DNA from 2 places in the Mesorhizobium sp. BR115XR7A genome. Region 1 is predicted to be linked to the other one. Evidence: predicted binding sites of a transcription regulator. Region 1 holds the regulator's gene; the other holds the start of a gene.
What was found. Region 1 encodes HrcA, which represses chaperone genes, less so after heat shock. Its sites were predicted from a motif close to GTTAGCACTCNCNNNNNGNGAGTGCTAAC; they were not measured.
Positions count from the first base shown of each region.

Region 2: the regulator HrcA is predicted to act here: its motif matches at 1,369-1,397, upstream of LB557_RS07865 (co-chaperone GroES).

Region 1 is NZ_JAIUHW010000017.1:87,415-92,311, forward strand. It holds gene rdgB (RdgB/HAM1 family non-canonical purine NTP pyrophosphatase) at 1-110, opposite strand, end outside; gene LB557_RS28265 (VOC family protein) at 110-520, opposite strand; gene rph (ribonuclease PH) at 704-1,420, opposite strand; gene hrcA (heat-inducible transcriptional repressor HrcA) at 1,576-2,658, shown strand; gene LB557_RS28280 (hypothetical protein) at 2,761-2,958, shown strand; gene LB557_RS28285 (PQQ-dependent sugar dehydrogenase) at 3,043-4,407, shown strand; gene LB557_RS28290 (LysE family translocator) at 4,525-4,897, shown strand, end outside.
Region 2 is NZ_JAIUHW010000003.1:191,320-196,216, reverse strand. It holds gene LB557_RS07880 (ATP-binding protein) at 1-590, shown strand, start outside; gene LB557_RS07875 (hypothetical protein) at 655-795, shown strand; gene LB557_RS07870 (usg protein) at 884-1,162, opposite strand; gene LB557_RS07865 (co-chaperone GroES) at 1,553-1,867, shown strand; gene groL (chaperonin GroEL) at 1,927-3,558, shown strand; gene LB557_RS07855 (hypothetical protein) at 3,620-3,844, shown strand; gene LB557_RS07850 (DUF982 domain-containing protein) at 3,982-4,290, shown strand; gene LB557_RS07845 (cupin domain-containing protein) at 4,396-4,897, shown strand, end outside.

The DNA of each region.
Region 1 (4,897 bases):
TCGAAGCCGAACGGTCCCATCAGCTCGGCGAACTCGCGCAGCTTGCCTTCATTGTGGCTGGCGACGACGATCTTCTTGCCATCAAGCGTATGGAGGTTTGGCGAGTGCATCAAAGGCCCCAGATTCTCGGCTCGGCGAACTCGATCGAATTGCCCGAAGGGTCGCGTATATAGATCGAACGGCCGCCTTGCGGCCATTCGAATTCGCTTTCGACGGCGATTTTCTTCGCCAAGAGATGGGCTTTCCAGCCGTCGATTTCAGCGGCGTTTGCGGCAAAGCACAGATGGCCTTCGCCGACCGTGCCGTGCGGCGGCACCTTCAGCCGCGCATCGGACGCCGGCGGAATCTTGGTCGCCTCGGCGTTGAAGATCAGCAGCACGCCCGGGCCACAGCGGAAGAAAAGGTGGCGGCCTTCTACCTTGCCAAGCAGGGTGAGGCCGAGGATATCGGTGTAGAAGACCTCTGCTTCAGCGAGGTCGGTGACATAGAGGGCGGATTCAAGAATGGCAGAGGGAGTCACGAGGCACCCCCCTCTGGCCTGCCGGCCATCTCCCCCGCAAGGGGGGAGATCGGCAGCGTGAGCGCCAGCTCATGGTATTCTATGCTGATTATTGGCGAAGCTCTCGACAACATCCGATCTCCCCCCTTGCGGGGGAGATGCCCGGCAGGGCAGAGGGGGGTGCCCAGGCTCCGCATGAATAAACTAAGCCACCGCCATCTGCTGCAGGCTGACCAACCGGGAAATGCCCTTCTTGGCCAGGCCCATCAAGGCCGCGAACTGCTCTTCGGAGAAGGGCTCGCCCTCGGCGGTGCCCTGGATCTCGACGATGCCGCCCTTGCCGGTCATGACGAAATTGGCGTCGGTGCCGGCCGAGGAATCCTCGATATAGTCGAGATCGATGACCGGCTGGCCGTCATGGATGCCGCAGGAAATTGCCGCGACATGATCCTTCAGCACTTTCGAAACACTGGCCATCTGCCGCGCTTCCATCCAGCGCAGGCAGTCATACAGCGCCACCCAGCCGCCGGTGATCGAAGCGGTGCGGGTGCCGCCATCGGCCTGGATGACGTCGCAGTCGACGGTGATCTGCTGTTCGCCCAGCGCCTGCAAGTCGACCACGGCGCGCAGCGAACGGCCGATCAGCCGCTGGATCTCCAGCGTGCGGCCGCCCTGCTTGCCGGCGGAGGCCTCGCGGCGCATGCGCTCGCCTGTCGAGCGCGGCAGCATGCCATATTCGGCCGTCACCCAGCCCTTGCCGGAATTGCGCATCCAGCCAGGCACCTTTTCCTCAAGGCTGGCGGTGCACAGGACATGCGTGTCGCCGAACTTCACCAGGCACGAGCCTTCGGCATGCTTGGAGACGCCGCGCTCGAAGGATATGGCGCGCATTTCGTCGAATTGGCGTTTGGAGGGGCGCATTCGGCCTGCTTTCTTGTCATTTTTTGAATCGTGGCCGGCTTGTAGCCCCACCAAGCCCATGGCGCAAAGGAAAATGGCCGAGCGATCCGACACAGACACCGGGTTGCGCGCGGCCCACCGAAGTCTATATCCTTGAACCGGAGGTTTTTAGCCGAATGACCAAGGCAGTCGATCCCGCCTCGCAGTCGCTGGCTCTTCAGTCGCTCGACATGCGCTCGCGCGACATCTTCCGGCGCATCGTCGATTCCTATCTGCGGGACGGCGAACCCGTGGGCTCGCGCAGCCTGTCGCGCATCCTGCCGTCCTCGCTGTCGCCCGCCACCATCCGCAACGTGATGAGCGACCTCGAGCATCTCGGGCTGATCTACGCGCCGCACATCTCGGCCGGGCGCCTGCCAACCCAGGCTGGCCTGCGTTTCTTCGTCGATGCCTTCATGGAGCTTGGCGACCTCTCCGACGAGGAGCGCCGCACCATCGAGGCGCAGGTGCGGGCCTCCGGCTCCGGCGCGACGCTGGAGCATATGCTGACCGAGGCCAGCCAGATGCTGTCGGGCATGTCACGCGGCGCCGGCCTGGTGCTGGCGGCCAAGAACGAGGTGGCGCTGAAGCACATCGAATTCATCCAGCTGGAGCCGACCAAGGCGCTTGCCGTGCTGGTGTCGCAGAATGGCGATGTCGAAAACCGCGTCGTCGAGCTGCCCGCCGGCATCACCGTCTCGCAACTGCACGAGGCCTCGAATTTCCTCAACGCGCATATTCGTGGCCGCACGCTGGCCGAGGCGCGCACCGAGATCGCCCGCATCAAGGAAGAGACGAGAGCCGCCCTCGATACGCTGTCGCAGGACCTCGTCGAGAAGGGGCTTGCGGTGTGGGCGGGGGCCGAAAGCGGCCTGCCGGCGCGGCTCATCGTGCGCGGCCGCGCCAATCTGCTGGAAAACGTCACCGCCCAGGCCGACATCGAACTCTTGCGCCACCTGTTCGAGGACATGGAGACGCAGGACGGGCTGATCCAATTGCTCGACCTCGCCGAGCAGGGATCGGGCGTGCGCATCTTCATCGGCTCGGAAAACAAGCTGTTCTCGCTGTCGGGCTCGTCGCTGGTGGTGGCGCCCTATCGCGACAAGGACGCCCGCGTCGTCGGCGCGCTCGGCGTCATCGGCCCGACAAGGCTGAACTATGCCCGCATCGTGCCGATGGTGGATTATACGGCACAGCTGATTTCCCGCATGCTGAGGTAAGGAGTCCGAGGAATTATTGCTTTGGTTTCCATGCCGGAATTCGACCGCGAACGACTTTCCTGGCGGGACCGTAATCCAGACAGGCTGCAAAGGAGAAAAAGAATGGCGCTGGAATCGTTCAAGGCCCAGATCAGTCTGCTGCTCGAGGAGATGGTCAACCAGCCGGAGGACCAGCACGAAATTCAGGAACAGCTGCGCGAAAAACTGCGCGAGATGCGCGCCATGGGCCTCCCATTGCCGGCCGATCTCGTTGAATTGGAAAAACGCCTGGACGACGATTTTTACGCTGCCGGGACCTGATCCGAGAAGTTTTGAGCATCGAGCGCAACGGAACCCACGAGCAAACCGATCGTTGGTTTCCTTCATGACGGATTGGAGGAAGTGATGCGATTGGCCGGACTGGCGATGTCCGCACTGTTTGTCACGACCGCGGCGCTCGCCCAGCAAGCCGACCAGCCTGTGCTCAAAGGCCCGGCCGCCTTCGGCGACTGGCGGGCGGACAGGCCCGGCGTGCGCCGGCTGATCAAGCCGGAAGACCTGCCGAAACCCTATGTCACCAAATCCGCCTCCAACAGCGCCGGCGTGATCGACATGCCGGCGGACGCAAAGCCGCATTTGCCGCCGGGGTTTTCGGCCGAGTTGATCGCCTCGGGGATCGACAATCCGCGCGTCGTGCGCATCGCGCCCAATGGCGACCTGTTCATTGCCGACAGCAAGGCCAACCAGCTCCGCCTCTATCGCCTGGCGAAGGGCAGCGCGAAAGCCGCTGAGAAAAGCATCTTTGCCGGCGGCCTCAACCGGCCCTATGGCATTGCCTTCTATCCCCCTGGCAAGGACCCGCAATGGGTCTACGTCGCCAACAGCGACAGCATCGTGCGTTTTGCCTACGGCAATGGCGACCTGAAGGCCTCGGGCGAGCCGCAAACCATCGTCGCCGACATTCCTTCGACCCACCACTGGACCCGCGACATCGCCTTCTCGCCCGACGGCAAGACACTTTATCTTTCCGTCGGCTCCGGCTCGAATGTCGCCGAGGACATGGGCAAGAGGCCCAGGGGCGGGCTCGACGCCTGGGTCAAGGCTGAGCCGCTCGGCGCCAGTTGGGGTTCCGAGGCGGGCCGGGCCGAGGTCCGGGCCTTCGATCCCGACGGCAAGAACGGCCACACAGTCGCCACCGGCTTGCGCAACTGTTCGGGCATGACCGTCCAGCCGGCGACCGGCGCGCTATGGTGTGTCGTCAACGAGCGCGACGGGCTCGGCGACAATGTGCCCGCCGAATACGCGACATCGGTCAGGGAAGGCGCCTTCTATGGCTGGCCCTGGTATTATATCGGCGACAATGAGGACCCGCGCCACAGGGGCGAGCGGTCCGATCTCGCCGGCAAGGCTGACAGTCCCGACGTGCTGATGCAGGCGCATTCGGCGCCGCTCAATATCGCCTTCTACGATGGCAAGGATTTGCCCGCCGACACCGGCTTTCCCCAGGACTATCGAGGCGACGCCTTCGTTGCCCTGCACGGTTCGTGGAACCGCGGCAACAGGACCGGCTACAAGGTGGTCCGGCTCAAGTTCAAGGACGGCAAGCCAACCGGCGAATACGAGGATTTCATGACCGGCTTCGTCGTTTCGAACGGCGAGGTGTGGGGCCGCCCGGTCGGCGTTGCGGTGGCCGGCGACGGATCCTTGATCGTCTCCGAGGACGGCAACGGCACGATCTGGCGCGTGACTTATGGTGGCGACCGCTCCTGATCCTTGCTTGCGAACCGGGCCATGCCGTCTGGTGCAAGCGAATCCCGCGCTCAGGGGTTCACCTGGAGACCCGCCTCGTGCGACAAGGGGCGCGACCGCCCTTGGAGACCAACGCCAATGACCCTCACCGGATTCCTCGCCTATAGCGCCGCACTCGGTATCGCCGCCGCCATTCCTGGCCCCGGCATCACCGCGCTGGTCGCGCGTGCGCTGGGCTCGGGCTTTCGCTCGTCGCTGGCCATGTCCTTCGGCCTCATGCTGGGCGATCTCACCTACCTGACCGCCGTGGTGCTGGGCCTCGCCTTCGTCGCGCAGGAATTCGGCATGGTTTTCCTGGCCATCAAATGGGCCGGCGTCGCCTACCTGGCTTTTCTCGGCTGGCGCTTCTGGACCGCCGGCATCACACCCGAAACCATCGAAGCCAGGAAGGGAAAGGGCGGCTTGCTGTCGAGCTTCGTCGCCGGCCTCACCGTGACGCTCGGCAACCCCA
Region 2 (4,897 bases), on a different contig from region 1:
TGGCGGCGAAGTCGGCTGCGCTGGAAATCCGCCCCGAACCGGCGGAGCCGCAAGTCAGCGCCGAGGATCTGGCGGAGCGGCGCGAGCGGGTGGACCGCGTGCTGCGCGCCATTCTTGCACAACCTGACGCGGGCTTCCGCGTGATCGGGGTGCTCTACCAGGAGTTTGTCGTGCGCTGCCGCATCGAGGGGCTCGCCTCGGTCGTGCCGGACCTGCCCGCCTTCCGCCGCATGTTGACGCGCGCCCGTGCCGGGCTGGGGGCCGAAGCCAGCGAGGACGATGTGTGGCGCGACGTCTCGGTGCGCGCTTCGTTGCTGCCGGAGGACATGCAAGGCGTGTTCATGATGATCGCGCGCGCGGCGAAGGAGGGCTGGCCGTGCCCGAGCGATGGCGCGATCGCCCGCGCCTACGGCTCGCATTCCATGCGCCGCGCCCGGCGGCTGCTCACCTATATCGAGGAGCAGGGCCTCATCGTCTGCCAGGTCGACGGCACGGGGAAGCGCACCGTAACGCTGGTCGAACTCGCCTGGGCAACGGCGCCCGGCGATCCCAATGCCGAGGGGGCGGAGCAGGGGAGTTTGGCGCTGTGAGGGCGGCCATGGCGGCCGTGGCGCATCGCGATCTCATCGACAAACGCTGATCCGCTGGTTCTCGATGACGGACTTGGCGGCGGCCGGCATCGCCTCGGCGCCGCTTGCGCGGTCCCCGGCAAGCGGCGCCGGGTGGCTGGTGCCGGGAACCCGCGGCTCGATCCTTGTCGGGCTCGGCGTCGCGCTGGTCAATCATCGTATCTGAAGCTTGCTCGCAGGCGGCGGGTGCGAAGGCGATGCTGAGCTCGCTGGCCGGCTTCTGGTGAGGTCAGCACCGCGCGACGACGCCGCCCTTACTGGACCGTGATGACACCGTCGACCGCCCGCCATTCCGATGGGGTGATGAGCCGGTGGTGGGCGATGTGGACGGAGTGAAGCGGCCCGTCCAATTCGCGCTCCCAATAGGAGAGAAAGCCCTTGAGTTCGGGGAACTCCGGCGCCAGGTCGTAGTCCTGCCAGACATAAAGCTGCAGCAGGCTCCGATGGTCAGGCAGACGGTAATGGATTTGTGCGGTGGTCAGGCCATAGCCTTCCATCTGGAGGCGGAACTCCTTGCTGACGCTTGCGATCATTCGTGTCTCCTTTCGGCGGCAGCGGTGGCCGCAACGGCGAAAAAGTCTCTCGGCCCATCGATGTGCGCCGTCAGCAAACAACTCCTTCAGAGGGTGAGCGGTTCCGGCGCCGGCGATGGTACCGGCTCGGATAATTTTGCCGGATCTAGGCGTAAATTCAAGCGGCGGCTCCCGACGCAGAGCGAATAAGACCGCCATAACAGGGAGTTGGCACTCCGCCGGCGTGAGTGCTAAAATTTTCTGGCGGCCTCTTGAAACCGAAAAAAGGGAAAACTAGCTCGATATGCGCGCGCGATGCCTGACAAAGGGTCGCCGCATTCCGCATCGGCCCGAATTGCCGGTCCGGTGTGGAGGAAGCTGAAAACCTGTTTGTCCCAAGAGGAGAACGACATGGCGTTCCGTCCATTGCATGACCGTATCCTGGTCCGCCGCATCGAGGCCGAGGAAAAGACCTCCGGCGGCATCATCATTCCCGATACCGCCAAGGAAAAACCGCAGGAAGGCGAAGTCATCGCCGTCGGTCCCGGCGCGCGCGACGACAGCGGCAAACTGACCGAGCTGGATGTCAGGGTGGGTGACCGTATCCTTTTCGGCAAATGGTCCGGCACCGAGATCAAGCTCAATGGCGAGGACCTGCTCATCATGAAGGAAAGTGACGTGATGGGCGTGATCGAACAGACCGCGCAAGTGAAGAAGGCCGCCTGACGGCTTCTTAGAAAATCCACCAGTCAACGAATGCTGCCTAGAGATAGAGGAGTGATCCAATGGCTGCCAAAGAGGTAAAATTCCATACCGAAGCGCGCGAGAAGATGCTGCGCGGCGTCGATATCCTGGCCAATGCGGTGAAGGTGACGCTCGGCCCCAAGGGGCGCAATGTCGTCATTGAAAAGTCGTTCGGTGCGCCGCGCATTACCAAGGATGGCGTCACCGTCGCCAAGGAAATCGAGCTTGAGGACAAGTTCGAGAACATGGGCGCGCAGATGGTGCGCGAAGTCGCCTCCAAGACCAATGACCTTGCCGGCGACGGCACCACCACCGCGACCGTGCTGGCCCAGGCCATCGTCAAGGAGGGCGCCAAGGCCGTTGCCTCGGGCATGAACCCGATGGACCTGAAGCGCGGCATCGACAAGGCGGTGGACGCCGTCGTCGCCGAGCTGAAGGCCAACGCCCGCAAGGTGACCCGCAACGACGAGATCGCGCAGGTCGGCACCATCTCTGCCAATGGCGACGCCGAGATCGGCCGCTTCCTCGCCGAAGCGATGGAGAAGGTCGGCAATGAAGGCGTCATTACGGTGGAGGAAGCCAAGACAGCCGAGACCGAGTTGGAAGTCGTCGAAGGCATGCAGTTCGACCGTGGCTATCTCTCGCCCTATTTCGTCACCAACCAGGACAAGATGCGCGTCGAACTTGACGAGCCCTACGTGCTGATCCACGAAAAGAAGCTCGCCAACCTGCAGGCGCTGCTTCCGGTGCTGGAAGCGGTGGTCCAGTCGGGCAAGCCGCTGCTGATCATCGCCGAGGATGTCGAGGGCGAGGCGCTGGCGACGCTGGTCGTCAACAAGCTGCGCGGCGGCCTCAAGGTCGCGGCCGTCAAGGCGCCGGGCTTCGGCGACCGCCGCAAGGCCATGCTGGAAGACATCGCGATCCTCACCGGCGGCACCGCGATCTCCGAGGATCTCGGCATCAAGCTCGAGAATGTGACGCTGGAGATGCTGGGCCGCGCCAAGAAGGTGGTGATCGAAAAGGAAAACACCACCATCGTCGACGGCGTCGGGCGCAAGGAAGAAATCCAGGGCCGCGTCGCGCAGATCAAGGCCCAGATCGAGGAGACCAGCTCCGACTATGACCGCGAGAAGCTGCAGGAGCGGCTGGCCAAGCTTGCCGGTGGTGTCGCGGTGATCCGCGTCGGCGGCTCGACCGAGGTTGAGGTCAAGGAGCGCAAGGACCGCGTCGACGATGCCTTGCACGCGACCCGCGCGGCTGTCGAGGAAGGCGTGCTGCCCGGCGGCGGCGTCGCGTTGCTTCGGGCCGCCAAGGCGCTCGATGCTGTCCAGACGGACAATGCCGACCAGAAGACCGGTGTAGAGATCGTGCGCCGCGCCATCGAGACGCCGGTCCGCCAGATCGCGGAAAATGCCGGTGCTGAAGGCTCGATCATCGTCGGCAAGCTGCGCGAGAAGAGCGAATTCGGCTGGGGCTGGAACGCTCAGACCAACGAGTTCGGCGATCTCTATGGCCAAGGCGTGATCGACCCGGCCAAGGTGGTGCGCACCGCGCTGCAGGATGCGGCGTCGGTCGCCGGCCTGCTGGTGACCACCGAGGCAATGGTGGCCGAGAAGCCGAAGAAGGAAGCCGCCAGCCCGGCAATGCCGGCCGGCGCCGGCATGGACTTCTGAGGTCCGACCAGTCCGCCCGCTCCCTCGATCGGGAGCGGGCATCGGTTGAAGGGAGAGAGATATGGATGCGCTTGCTGACCTTGGGCCCGTGCCCGCGCCGACACATCAGGCAAAGGAGTTCCTGGCCTATGAAAGCGAATGCCGCGGTGCGTTGAAGCCGCTGCTGGCGGAACTGCTCGACAGGGCCGAAGCCGCCGGCTGGAAGCGGCGGACCGTTGCCGCGACGCTGATGTTCCTGGCCGCGCAACAGGTGTCGGAGGCGTCCGAGGCCTCGGCCGGCGGCTGAGCGCTGACATTCAGTCCCATAAACTTACGGGCAGTCCCATGAACCTTACGGGCAGTCCCATGAACCTTACGCGGCGGGCCGCGCCTTCCGGTGTTCGGCCCGCCGCGGGTCCGCACAATCGAGAGGAGGCACAAGCCATGAATCGCTGGCAGTTTGAAGAACCGGTGACCATTCTGGTCGGAATGGGCTTTCCGAGGAAGATCGAAAGCGTGATGGAAGCCTACGCGCTGTTGCAGGACTGGCCGGCCGCCAGCCGCAACGGCGCTCATGCCGTCGCCCTCAATGCCTGCAAGGCGGGCATCGCCGGTGAGATCGACCCGGAGACGGTGCGCGCGACGCTGGTCACCTTCGCACGTCGCAACGACATATTGCTGCCGGATATGGTTTCGCCGGCCGCTGCGATGGACAATGCGCTGCAGGCGGGGCGAGGCGGCAGGTCCGTCTGATCTTCAGCGGTCCGCCTCGCGGCGGTGGCGGGCGCGAGCCCGCGGGGAACCAAGCGATGGCCATCGGGTTGAATCAGTGTTGGTTCCCCGAGGCGAGGCGACGTCATGAGCATCCTGCAAAGCATCAAGAAAGTGGCCGAACAGGTGACCGGTGCCGCAAGACCGGACAGCCGTCAGGCGGCCGACCTTGTCAGGCCGCGCAAAGCGAACGAGTTCAGGTTTGGCGATGATGGCCTGGTGCCCAATCATCCGTCCTGGCCGCTGGTCGTCTATCACGGCGCAGTGAGATTGCCGGAAGACTTCGATCCCGCGGCCGTGTTAGAGGCGCTTTTCTCGGCCAATGGCTGGGGAGACAGCTGGCGCAACGGCATCTACGATTATGTTCACTACCATTCGCGCATCCACGAAGTGCTCGGCGTGGCGCGTGGCACGGCGAAGGTCCGGTTTGGCGGCAAGAAGGGCCGAACGCTGGCGCTGAAGGCCGGCGATGTCGCGGTTCTTCCGGCCGGCACGGGGCACCAGCGCATCTCCGCTTCGGACGACTTTCTCGTCGTTGGCGCCTATCCGCCGTCCGGCACCTATGACGAATGCACGACCACCGCCGATC